One region of the Pantoea sp. SGAir0184 genome, then DNA from elsewhere that is predicted to be linked to it. Evidence: predicted binding sites of a transcription regulator. Region 1 holds the regulator's gene; each other region holds the start of a gene.
What was found. The regulator PurR, encoded in region 1, represses purine synthesis genes. The targets are predictions, from matches to a motif close to CANGCAAACGTTTGCNTG.

Region 2: a site for PurR is predicted at 2,003-2,020, ahead of C1N60_RS18025 (NCS2 family permease). Genes of this name have one in related genera too.
Region 3: a site for PurR is predicted at 1,325-1,342, ahead of cvpA (colicin V production protein). Genes of this name have one in related genera too.

What each region holds. Positions count from the first base shown of each region.
Region 1 covers NZ_CP028050.1:2,385,623-2,388,901, forward strand. Annotated here, with positions in the region: gene C1N60_RS11185 (C40 family peptidase) at 96-887, shown strand; gene C1N60_RS11190 (cytochrome bd-I oxidase subunit CydH) at 944-1,033, opposite strand; gene purR (HTH-type transcriptional repressor PurR) at 1,307-2,332, shown strand; gene punR (DNA-binding transcriptional activator PunR) at 2,329-3,240, opposite strand.
Region 2 covers NZ_CP028050.1:3,804,079-3,807,357, reverse strand. Annotated here, with positions in the region: gene soxS (superoxide response transcriptional regulator SoxS) at 36-464, opposite strand; gene soxR (redox-sensitive transcriptional activator SoxR) at 564-1,040, shown strand; gene C1N60_RS18030 (glutathione S-transferase family protein) at 1,084-1,752, shown strand; gene C1N60_RS18025 (NCS2 family permease) at 2,109-3,279, shown strand, end outside.
Region 3 covers NZ_CP028050.1:1,445,746-1,449,024, forward strand. Annotated here, with positions in the region: gene folC (bifunctional tetrahydrofolate synthase/dihydrofolate synthase) at 1-415, shown strand, start outside; gene dedD (cell division protein DedD) at 405-1,154, shown strand; gene cvpA (colicin V production protein) at 1,405-1,890, shown strand; gene purF (amidophosphoribosyltransferase) at 1,924-3,279, shown strand, end outside.

The DNA of each region.
Region 1 (3,279 bases):
TGGATTAGAATTGCCCCGGTGCTGATCGTCGATCAGATTTTTCTAACTTTACCGCGGTCTGGCTTTCTGCCGACGGCTTAACCTGTAACCGGACTATGCGTTTACTGATTACGCTTTTCATACTGGCTTTTGCCCAACTGTTCTTTAATGTGGCGGCGGCTTCTCCGCATGCGCCGGTTAATGCCAGTTTGCAGAAAGCGGAGAAAAAGAACGCGCGTGACGATGAGCGTCGCAAACGACGCCCGGTGAAAACCACCAGCAAAAAGTCACGCCTGACGTCGGTACAGAAGTTCAGGCTGAAAAAACAGCACAAAAGCGAAACGGTACTTCAGCACACCACCCAGCGCAAATCCTCACTTAAGCTCAGTGCGAAAAAATATGGTCATCAGCGGCTGGCGAAAAAATCGCGTGACGTTGCCGTTGATGATGAAGTGCAGCAGCTGAGCGGCATTAAAATGAGCAAAGCCCACCGCCTGCGCTATCAAAAAGCACGTGAAACCGCGATGACGAAACTGATGGGCCAGCTGGGTAAACCGTATCAGTGGGGAGGCACCTCACCGCACACCGGTTTCGACTGCAGTGGTTTAGTGTGGTACGCCTACAAAGATCTGGTGAAGTTTAAATTTCCCCGTACCGCCAATGAGATGTATCACCTGCGCGACGCCGCGCCGATCAAGCGCGAGATGCTGGAGAAAGGCGATCTGGTGTTCTTCCGCATCAACAACCGCGGCACCGCCGACCATGTCGGGGTTTATCTGGGCAATGGTAAATTCATTCAGTCTCCGCGCACCGGTAAGGATATCCAGATTAGCGCGCTGGGCGAGGATTACTGGCAGAAGCATTACGTTGGCGCACGCCGTATGATGACGCCGAAAACCGTGCGCTAAGCTCAGCGTTGCGCAACAAAAAAGCCGGTGGCTGTTCAGCAGCACCGGCTTTTTTATTAATGCAGAATGGCGGTAAAGCTAAAGGCAATAATCATCAGCAGAGCAGCGGCGGTGGTGGTCAATGCCAGTTTTAAATCGGTACTCATCACAACTCCTTAGTCACACAGTTTGCATGGTTAAATAATTTTCGCACAGTGATGGGCAAAAATCTCGTGTTATCCGCCCCGGCTTGCTAGAATCGCCGCCTTTCGTTGCGCAACAGATTTAGCGCATGCTGCATTGACAGCCTGCTGAAGGATGTTTTCCTGCCCGATTAAGCAGATTAGCCCTGATATTCAGGGCGCAAAACCATTAGCAGACGCAAACGTTTAACAATATACTTATCAGTAAGTTGCGATAAGCCCAGGAGTACCATTTTCATGGCAACCATTAAAGATGTGGCGAAACGCGCCGGGGTCTCAACCACCACGGTTTCGCATGTCATCAACAAAACGCGTTTTGTCGCGGAAGAGACGCGTAACGCCGTATGGGAAGCGATTAAAGCGCTGCACTACTCACCGAGCGCGGTGGCCCGCAGCCTGAAGGTGAATCACACCAAGACGCTGGGCCTGCTGGCGACCTCCAGCGAAGCGCCCTACTTCGCCGAAATTATTGAAGCCGTGGAGAATCACTGCTTTGAGCGTGGTTACACGCTGATTCTTGGCAACGCGCATAACGATCTGCAAAAACAGCGTGCCTATTTGTCAATGATGGCGCAAAAGCGCGTCGATGGCCTGCTGGTCATGTGCTCCGAATATCCCGACGATCTGCTGCAGATGCTGGAAGAGAACCGCAATATCCCGATGGTGGTCATGGACTGGGGCGAATCGCGCGGGGACTTTACCGATACCGTGCAGGACAATGCGTTCCACGGCGGTTACCTCGCCGGGCGATACCTGATTGAGCGCGGCCATCGCGATATCGGTGCTATCCCTGGCCAGATGGAGCGCAACACCGGTGGCGGCCGTCATGCGGGTTTTCTGCAGGCGATGCAGGAAGCGGGCATCAGCGTCCGTCCCGAGTGGATTGTGCAGGGTGACTTCGAACCGGAGTCAGGTTATCAGGCAATGCAGCAGATCCTGAACCAGAAACAGCGCCCGACGGCGGTGTTCTGCGGCGGCGATATCATGGCGATGGGCGCGATTTGCGCGGCCGACGAGATGGGACTGCGCGTGCCGCAGGATATTTCGGTAATTGGCTATGACAATGTGCGCAACGCGCGCTACTTCACCCCGGCGCTGACAACCGTGCACCAGCCGAAAGCGCAGCTGGGGGAAAAGGCACTGGAGATGCTGCTGGACCGCATCACCAGCAAACGCGAAGAGCCGCAGACCATTGAAGTGCAGCCCACGCTGATTGAGCGCCGCTCCGTGGCCGATGGCCCGTTCCGCGATTACCGCCGTTAAGCCACCTTCTCGCTGAGCCACTCGTGGTTCAGCGTCTCCGCATCGCCCAGATATTCCAGTAACCACGCCAGCGCCGGTGACGCGCGCTGCTCAGACCAGCTGACGCAACACGGGCTGTCCGGAAACGGCTGCGGCAACGCCAGCTCCACCAGCGCGCCGCTGTCCAGCAGCGGGCGCGCCAGGTGTCCCGGCACCATGCCCACGCACAATCCAGCCTGCAGGCAATCCAGCCCGGTTTCCCACTCCGGCACCACCAGCCGCCGCTGGTTATCCAGCGTCCACGTCATGCGGCGCGGCAGCGCGCGCGACGTATCTTCCAGCACCAGCGACGGCCAGGCGCGCAGGGTTTCGTCGTCCAGCTGCGGACTGTGGGCCAGCGCATGCTGCGGACTCACCACGCAGCGCCAGTTGAGCGCGCCCATATCCTGAAAGGCGAAGCGGCCGCCGACCGGAATGGCCTGGGTGGCGCCAATCGCCACATCGACACGACCATCAGCCAGCGCGTCCCACACGCCGTTAAATACTTCGTAGCTGATGATCAGCTCCATATCGGGGAAATGGCGGTAAAAATCCTTTACCAGCTGGCGGGTGCGCTGCGGTTTGACGATGCAATCTACCGCGATACTGAGCTGACCGCGCCAGCCATTAGCCAGCTGCTGACACTGGCGGCGCGTGGCCAGCATTTTTTTGATAACAGAACGCCCTTCACGCACAAAATGCTCGCCTGCTGCCGTCAGCACCACTTCGCGATGCTGCCGCTCAAACAGCGGTACCGCCAGCCAGCCTTCCAGCTGGCGCACGGTATAGCTGATGGCAGAGGGCACGCGGTGCAGCTCCTGCGCCGCCGCGCTAAAACTGCCGGTGCGCGCTACCGCGTCCACCACCTCAAGTGCATATTCCGACCACATAGTTTTCCCATCAAAAATTTTAACAGCACCCTGCAAATA
Region 2 (3,279 bases), 1.4 Mb from region 1:
GGGGGAAAGGCGCGCCCGCGCGGGGCGCACTGACTTCAGCGTACCGGGCAGCACTCGCCGGTGGTGCGCTGGGCAAAGCTGTTCATGCCTTCGCTGCAGTCAAAGTTGACCAGACGCGGACGCTGCACCATCGCCTGGCGACGCATGCTGTGACGGTAAGCGGTAGGGGTTTGCGAGAACTGACGGCGGAACACGCGTGAAAACGTCTGCTGCGAGTCGTAGCCGTACTGCATCGCAATGTCGAATACCGGACGCTGCGTCTGACGCAAGGCTTCGGCGGCCAGCGTGAGACGGCGTTCACGAATATAACCACCCAGCGTTTGTTTCGTAACCGTACGGAACATACGCTGCAGGTGCCATTTCGAGTAACCCGATTTTGCCGCCACTTCATCAATCGACAATGTTTTATCCAGATTCTGATCGATCCAGTTAGTCAGTGAATGGATGATTTCCTGTTGCATCATAGCCTGTTCCTTCTGCAAGGTTATCGCCTGGTTTGAAATTCGCTGTTTTGCTGGGGTGCGAGTATAATTCCTCAAGTTAACTTGAGGTAAAGGCCCTAAATGAAAAAAGAACGCAATTACCCGAAACCGGTGCTGACGCCGGGCGAAGTGGCGAAACGCAGCGGCGTGGCGGTATCGGCGCTGCACTTTTACGAAAGCAAAGGCTTGATCAGCAGCACGCGCAATGGCGGTAATCAGCGCCGCTACAGCCGTGATGTGCTGCGCCGCGTGGCGATTATCAAAATTGCCCAGCGCATCGGAATTCCGCTGGCGACGGTCAGCGACAGCCTGATGCACGTGCCGGCGAATAAGCGCATGTCGACGCAGGAGTGGGACGCGCTGACGCAGCACTGGCGCGAAGAGCTGGATAAACGCATCGAAACCCTGACGCGTCTGCGCAACGATCTTGACGGCTGCATTGGTTGCGGCTGCCTGTCGATGCGCGACTGCCCGCTGCGCAATCCGGGTGATCGCCTGGGGCAGCAGGGCTCCGGAGCGGTCCTGCTCGATCCGCAACAGGACGAGCCGCAGCGTTAATCCGCTATACTAGATGCCAACCCTTAGCAGCAAGGAATCGCGCATGATTACCGTTCACCATCTGGAAAACTCCCGTTCTCATCGGGTGCTGTGGCTGCTGGAAGAGCTGGCGGTGCCGTATCAAATCAAACGCTATCAGCGGGAAAATACCCTGCTGGCGCCGGACGAATTAAAGAAAGTGCATCCGCTGGGTAAATCGCCGGTGATTACCGATGGCAATCGGGTGATCGCCGAATCGGGCGCCATCCTCGAATATCTGCAGCTGAAATACGACAGCGAGCATCTGCTGGCGCTGCATGAGGAAGAGGAGCAAATTCAGGCGCGTTACTGGCTGCACTATGCTGAAGGTTCGCTGATGCCGCTGCTGGTAATGAAGCTGGTGTTTGCGCAACTGGGCAAAAAGCCGGTGCCATGGCTGCTGCGCCCGGCCGGCGTGGCGCTGAGTAAAGGCATTCAGAAAGCGTGGCTGAACAAGCAGCTGGCGCTCCACGGGCGCGTGATTGAGCAGCATCTGAGCCAGCAGCGCTTTTTTGCCGGTTCACGCTTCAGCATTGCCGATGTGCAGATGAGTTTTCCGCTGCTGGCGTTGCAGATGCGCGGCGCGCTGGGTGAGATGCCCGCCACGGCGCGCTGGCTGGAGAATATGCAGCAGCGCGCCGCGTGGCAGCGCGCGCTGGAGCAGGGCGGCCCGATTCAGTTCAATAACGGCTGAGGCGCAGCGGTAACGCAACGAAACAGGACGCCGCGACGCGCTGTCGCGGCACCGCAGCAAACCATCTGAAATGCCAGCCTTTTTCCTCCATGATTTCCTGCTCCCGCTAGCGTAACGCCAGCCATAATTGCGCCAGAGCTGCGCATTATCCTGCCTGCCAGGTGATTAGCAGTTGAAAACGCCACCCCAAACGCCAGATAATCGTTTGCCTTTTTTCCGCGTCACCCCTTTTTGACCTGGAATACGCGGCCACGTAATCGTTTGCCTGCTTTTCTCTCTGAGACATCTTCACCAGGATGATGCGCAAACGCGAGCCGCGCGGTGACCTATATCTTAAAAAACACAGAGGAATAACTATGTCTGGCGAATCATGCCCGGCCAGGGGAAAACTGGACGCCTGGTTCCACATTTCAGCACGCGGCAGCAGCGTGCGGCAGGAAGTGCTGGCTGGCCTCACCACCTTTTTAGCGATGGTTTATTCAGTCATCGTGGTGCCTGGCATGCTCGGTAAAGCGGGCTTCTCACCGACGGCGGTGTTTGTCGCTACCTGTCTGGTGGCCAGCTTTGGCTCCCTCATCATGGGACTGTGGGCCAACCTGCCGATGGCGATTGGCTGCGCCATCTCCCTGACCGCCTTCACCGCGTTCAGCCTGGTACTGGGCCAGCACATTAGCGTGCCGGTGGCGCTGGGCGCGGTCTTCCTGATGGGCCTGCTGTTCACGCTGATTTCCGTGACCGGCATTCGCGCGTGGATTCTGCGTAACCTGCCGATGGGCGTGGCGCACGGTACCGGCGTCGGTATCGGCCTGTTTCTGCTGCTGATTGCCGCCGATGGCATTGGTCTGGTGGTAAAAAACCCGGCGGCAGGCCTGCCGGTGGCGCTTGGTCACTTCACCTCTTTCCCGGTGATCATGGCGCTGATCGGGCTGGCGGCGATTTTTGGTCTGGAAAAACGGCGGGTACCGGGCGGCATTCTGCTGACCATCATTGCGATTTCGCTGCTTGGGCTGATTTTCGACCCGGCGGTAAAGTGGCAGGGGCTGTTTGCCATGCCGAGCCTGCGTGATGCCAGCGGCCAGTCGGCAATGTTTAGCCTGGATATCATGGGCGCGCTGCAGCCGGTGGTGTTACCGAGCGTGCTGGCGCTGGTGATGACCGCGGTGTTTGACGCCACCGGCACCATTCGTGCGGTGGCCGGGCAGGCGAACCTGCTGGATAAAGAGGGCCAGATTATCAATGGCGGTCGCGCGCTGACCACCGACTCTATCAGCAGCCTGTTTGCCGGACTGGTGGGTGCCTCGCCCGCCGCAGTGTATATCGAGTCCGCTGCGGGTACTGCCGCCGGCGGTAAAACCGGCCTGACAGCGATTGTCGTGGGTCTGTTGTTCCTGCTGATTCTGTTTATGTCGCCGCTGGCTTATCTGGTTCCGGCCTATGCCACCGCACCCGCGCTGATGTATGTCGGCCTGCTGATGCTGAGCAACGTGGCCAAAATCGACTTCAATGATTTCGTCGATGCGATGTCTG
Region 3 (3,279 bases), 940 kb from region 1:
TCTGCCGGGACGTTTCCAGACGGTCAGCACCGCGCCGCGCGTGATCCTTGATGTGGCACACAATCCGCATGCGGCTTATTATCTGGCTTCACGTCTCGCTGAGCTGCCGGCACACGGCACGGTGCATGCGGTGGTTGGCATGCTGCACGACAAGGATATCGCCGGGACGCTGGCTGCGCTGGCACCGCAGGTCAAACGCTGGTACTGCGCGCCGCTCGACGGCCCGCGCGGCGCGTCCGCTGATGAGCTGATGGCGCATCTGCAGGGCGGCAGCGCCTGGCAGAGCGTTGAAGCCGCGTGGCAGGCGGCGCGGCAGCAGGCTCAGCCCGACGATGTGATTCTGGTGTGCGGCTCGTTCCACACCGTGGCGCAGGTAATGCAATCGATGGCAGCGGAGAACGGCAGTGGCAAGTAAGTTTCAGAATCGTTTAGTGGGTACGGTGATTCTGGTGGCGATTGGCGTCATCGTGTTACCGGGTCTGCTGGACGGTAAGAAAAAGCATTATAAAGAGGAGTTCGCGGCGATTCCGCTGGTGCCAAAGCCTGACGATCAGCAGGACAGCGAAATGGTGCCGCCAGTGACGCAGCCGCTGCCGTCGCAGCCGCCGGAAGGTGCGAGCGCGGCGCAGCAGGCGCCCGCCAGCAGCGCAACGCAAAACAGTGCCGCCAGCGGCAGCACGCAGCCAGCGCAAAACAGCCAGCCCAGCGTCGTGACGCCGCCGCCGGTGCACCAGCAGCAGAAACCGGCAGAGCAGGTGAAGCCGAAGCCGGTCGAGCAGCCGAAGCCTAAACCGGTGGAGCAGCCGAAACCGAAGCCGGCAGAACAACCGAAAGCGACAGAACAGCCCAAAGCCACAGAGCAGCCGAAAGCGGCGGAAACGCCGAAGCAGAGCGAGCCGGTCGCACCAGCAGGACAGGCGTATGTGGTGCAGCTTGGTGCCCTGAAGAACGCCGCCAAAGTGAATGAGATCGTGGCGCAGCTGCGGCTCTCCGGCTATCGTGCCTTTACCGTGCCGTCGACGCCGGTGCAGGGGCAGATCACCCGCATTTACGTGGGGCCGGATGCGTCCAAAGCGAAACTGCAGGGCGCACTCGGTGAGCTGAAAGGCATCTCCGGCCTCGGCGGTGTTGTGAAGCCGTACAGCACACGCTGATCAACTGATAAGCCGCGCCGATAGCAGAAACAGGCGCGGCTTTTGGCGTGTTTTTTAGCGAAGCGTTACTGAAAATTTATGGAATATCAGCAGGTTAAATGGCTGACATCAACAAGGGCGAGGAAAGTTTTTTTCATCGCCCTTTTTCTCGGGACAGAACCGGAAAACCCTACGCAAACGTTTTCTTTTTCTGTTAGAATGCGCCCCGAACTGGATGCAGGGGTGCAAATGCACTGTACTGGAAGCGTTCATGATCTGGATTGATTACGTCATTATTGCGGTAGTTGGTTTTTCGGCTCTGGTCAGCCTGATTCGCGGGTTTGTCCGGGAAGCCTTATCTCTTGTTACCTGGGGATGCGCGTTTTTTGTCGCCAGTCATTACTACGCCTACCTTGCAGTCTGGTTTACAGGTTTTGACGACGAACTGGTTCGCAACGGCATCGCCATCGCGGTGTTATTCGTTGCCACCCTGATTGTGGGTGCCATCGTGAACTATGTGATCGGCTCGCTGGTTGAGAAAACCGGCTTGTCGGGAACCGACAGGGTGTTGGGGGTCTGTTTCGGGGCGTTGCGTGGCGTGCTGATTGTATCCGCCATTCTCTTCTTCCTTGATACATTCACCGGCTTTTCAAAAAGTCCGGACTGGCAACAGTCTCAACTCATTCCCCAGTTCAGTTACATCATCAGGTGGTTTTTCGATTACCTGAAAAGCACGTCGAGTTTTTTACCCCGGTAACACCGGGAGTGCGGCTAATGAGGAAATGACAACATGTGCGGTATTGTTGGTATCACCGGTTTTATGCCAGTAAACCAGTCGATCTATGACGCGTTAACGGTGCTGCAGCACCGCGGGCAGGATGCCGCCGGCATTTGTACCATCGATGCGCTGAACTGCTTCCGTCTGCGTAAGGCCAATGGCCTGGTCAGCGACGTGTTTGAAGCGCGCCACATGCAGCGTTTGCAGGGAAATATGGGTATCGGCCACGTGCGTTATCCGACTGCCGGCAGCTCCAGCGCCTCTGAAGCGCAGCCCTTCTACGTGAACTCGCCGTACGGCATCACGCTGGCTCACAACGGTAACCTGACCAACGCCCATGAACTGCGCAAGCAGCTGTTCGAAGTCGGTCGCCGTCATGTGAATACCACCTCAGATTCCGAAATCCTGCTCAACATCTTTGCTCAGGAGCTGGATCGTTTTCAGCACTATCCGCTGGAAGCTGACAACATTTTTGCTGCCGTGGCGGCAGTGCATCAGCAGGTGCGCGGCGCTTACGCCGTGGTGGCGATGATTATCGGTCACGGCATGGTTGCGTTCCGCGATCCTAACGGTATCCGTCCGCTGGTACTGGGCAAGCGTGAGCTGGCCGATGGCCGCACCGAATACATGGTGGCCTCAGAGAGCGTGGCGCTGGATACGCTGGGCTTCGAATTTATTCGTGACGTTGCGCCAGGCGAAGCGGTGTACATCACCGAGCAGGGCCAGCTCTCAACGCGCCAGTGCGCAGAGAACCCGAAAAGCAATCCCTGCCTGTTCGAGTACGTTTACTTTGCGCGTCCGGACTCGTTCCTCGACAAGATCTCGGTCTACAGCGCACGCGTGCGCATGGGCACCAAGCTGGGCGAGAAAATTGCCCGCGAGTGGGAAGATCTCGATATCGACGTGGTGATCCCGATTCCGGAAACCTCGACCGATACCGCGCTGGAGATTGCCCGTATTCTGGATAAGCCGTACCGTCAGGGCTTTGTGAAAAACCGCTACGTGGGCCGTACCTTTATTATGCCGGGTCAGCAGCTGCGCCGCAGTGCGGTACGCCGTAAGCTCAACGCCAACCGCGCTGAGTTCCGCGATAAAAACGTGCTGCTGGTGGATGACTCGATTGTGCGCGGCACCACCTCTGAGCAGATTATCGAGATGGCGCGTGAAGCGGGTGCGAAGCGCGTCTATCTGGCGTCGGCGGCACCGGAAATCCGCTTCCCTAACGTCTACGGCATCGATATGCCGAGCGCTACCGAGCTGATTGCGCACGGCCGTGAAGTGGAAGAGATTCGTCAGCTGATTAAAGCCGATGCGCTGATTTTCCAGGATCTGCAGGATCTGATCGACGCGGTGCGTGAAGAGAACCCG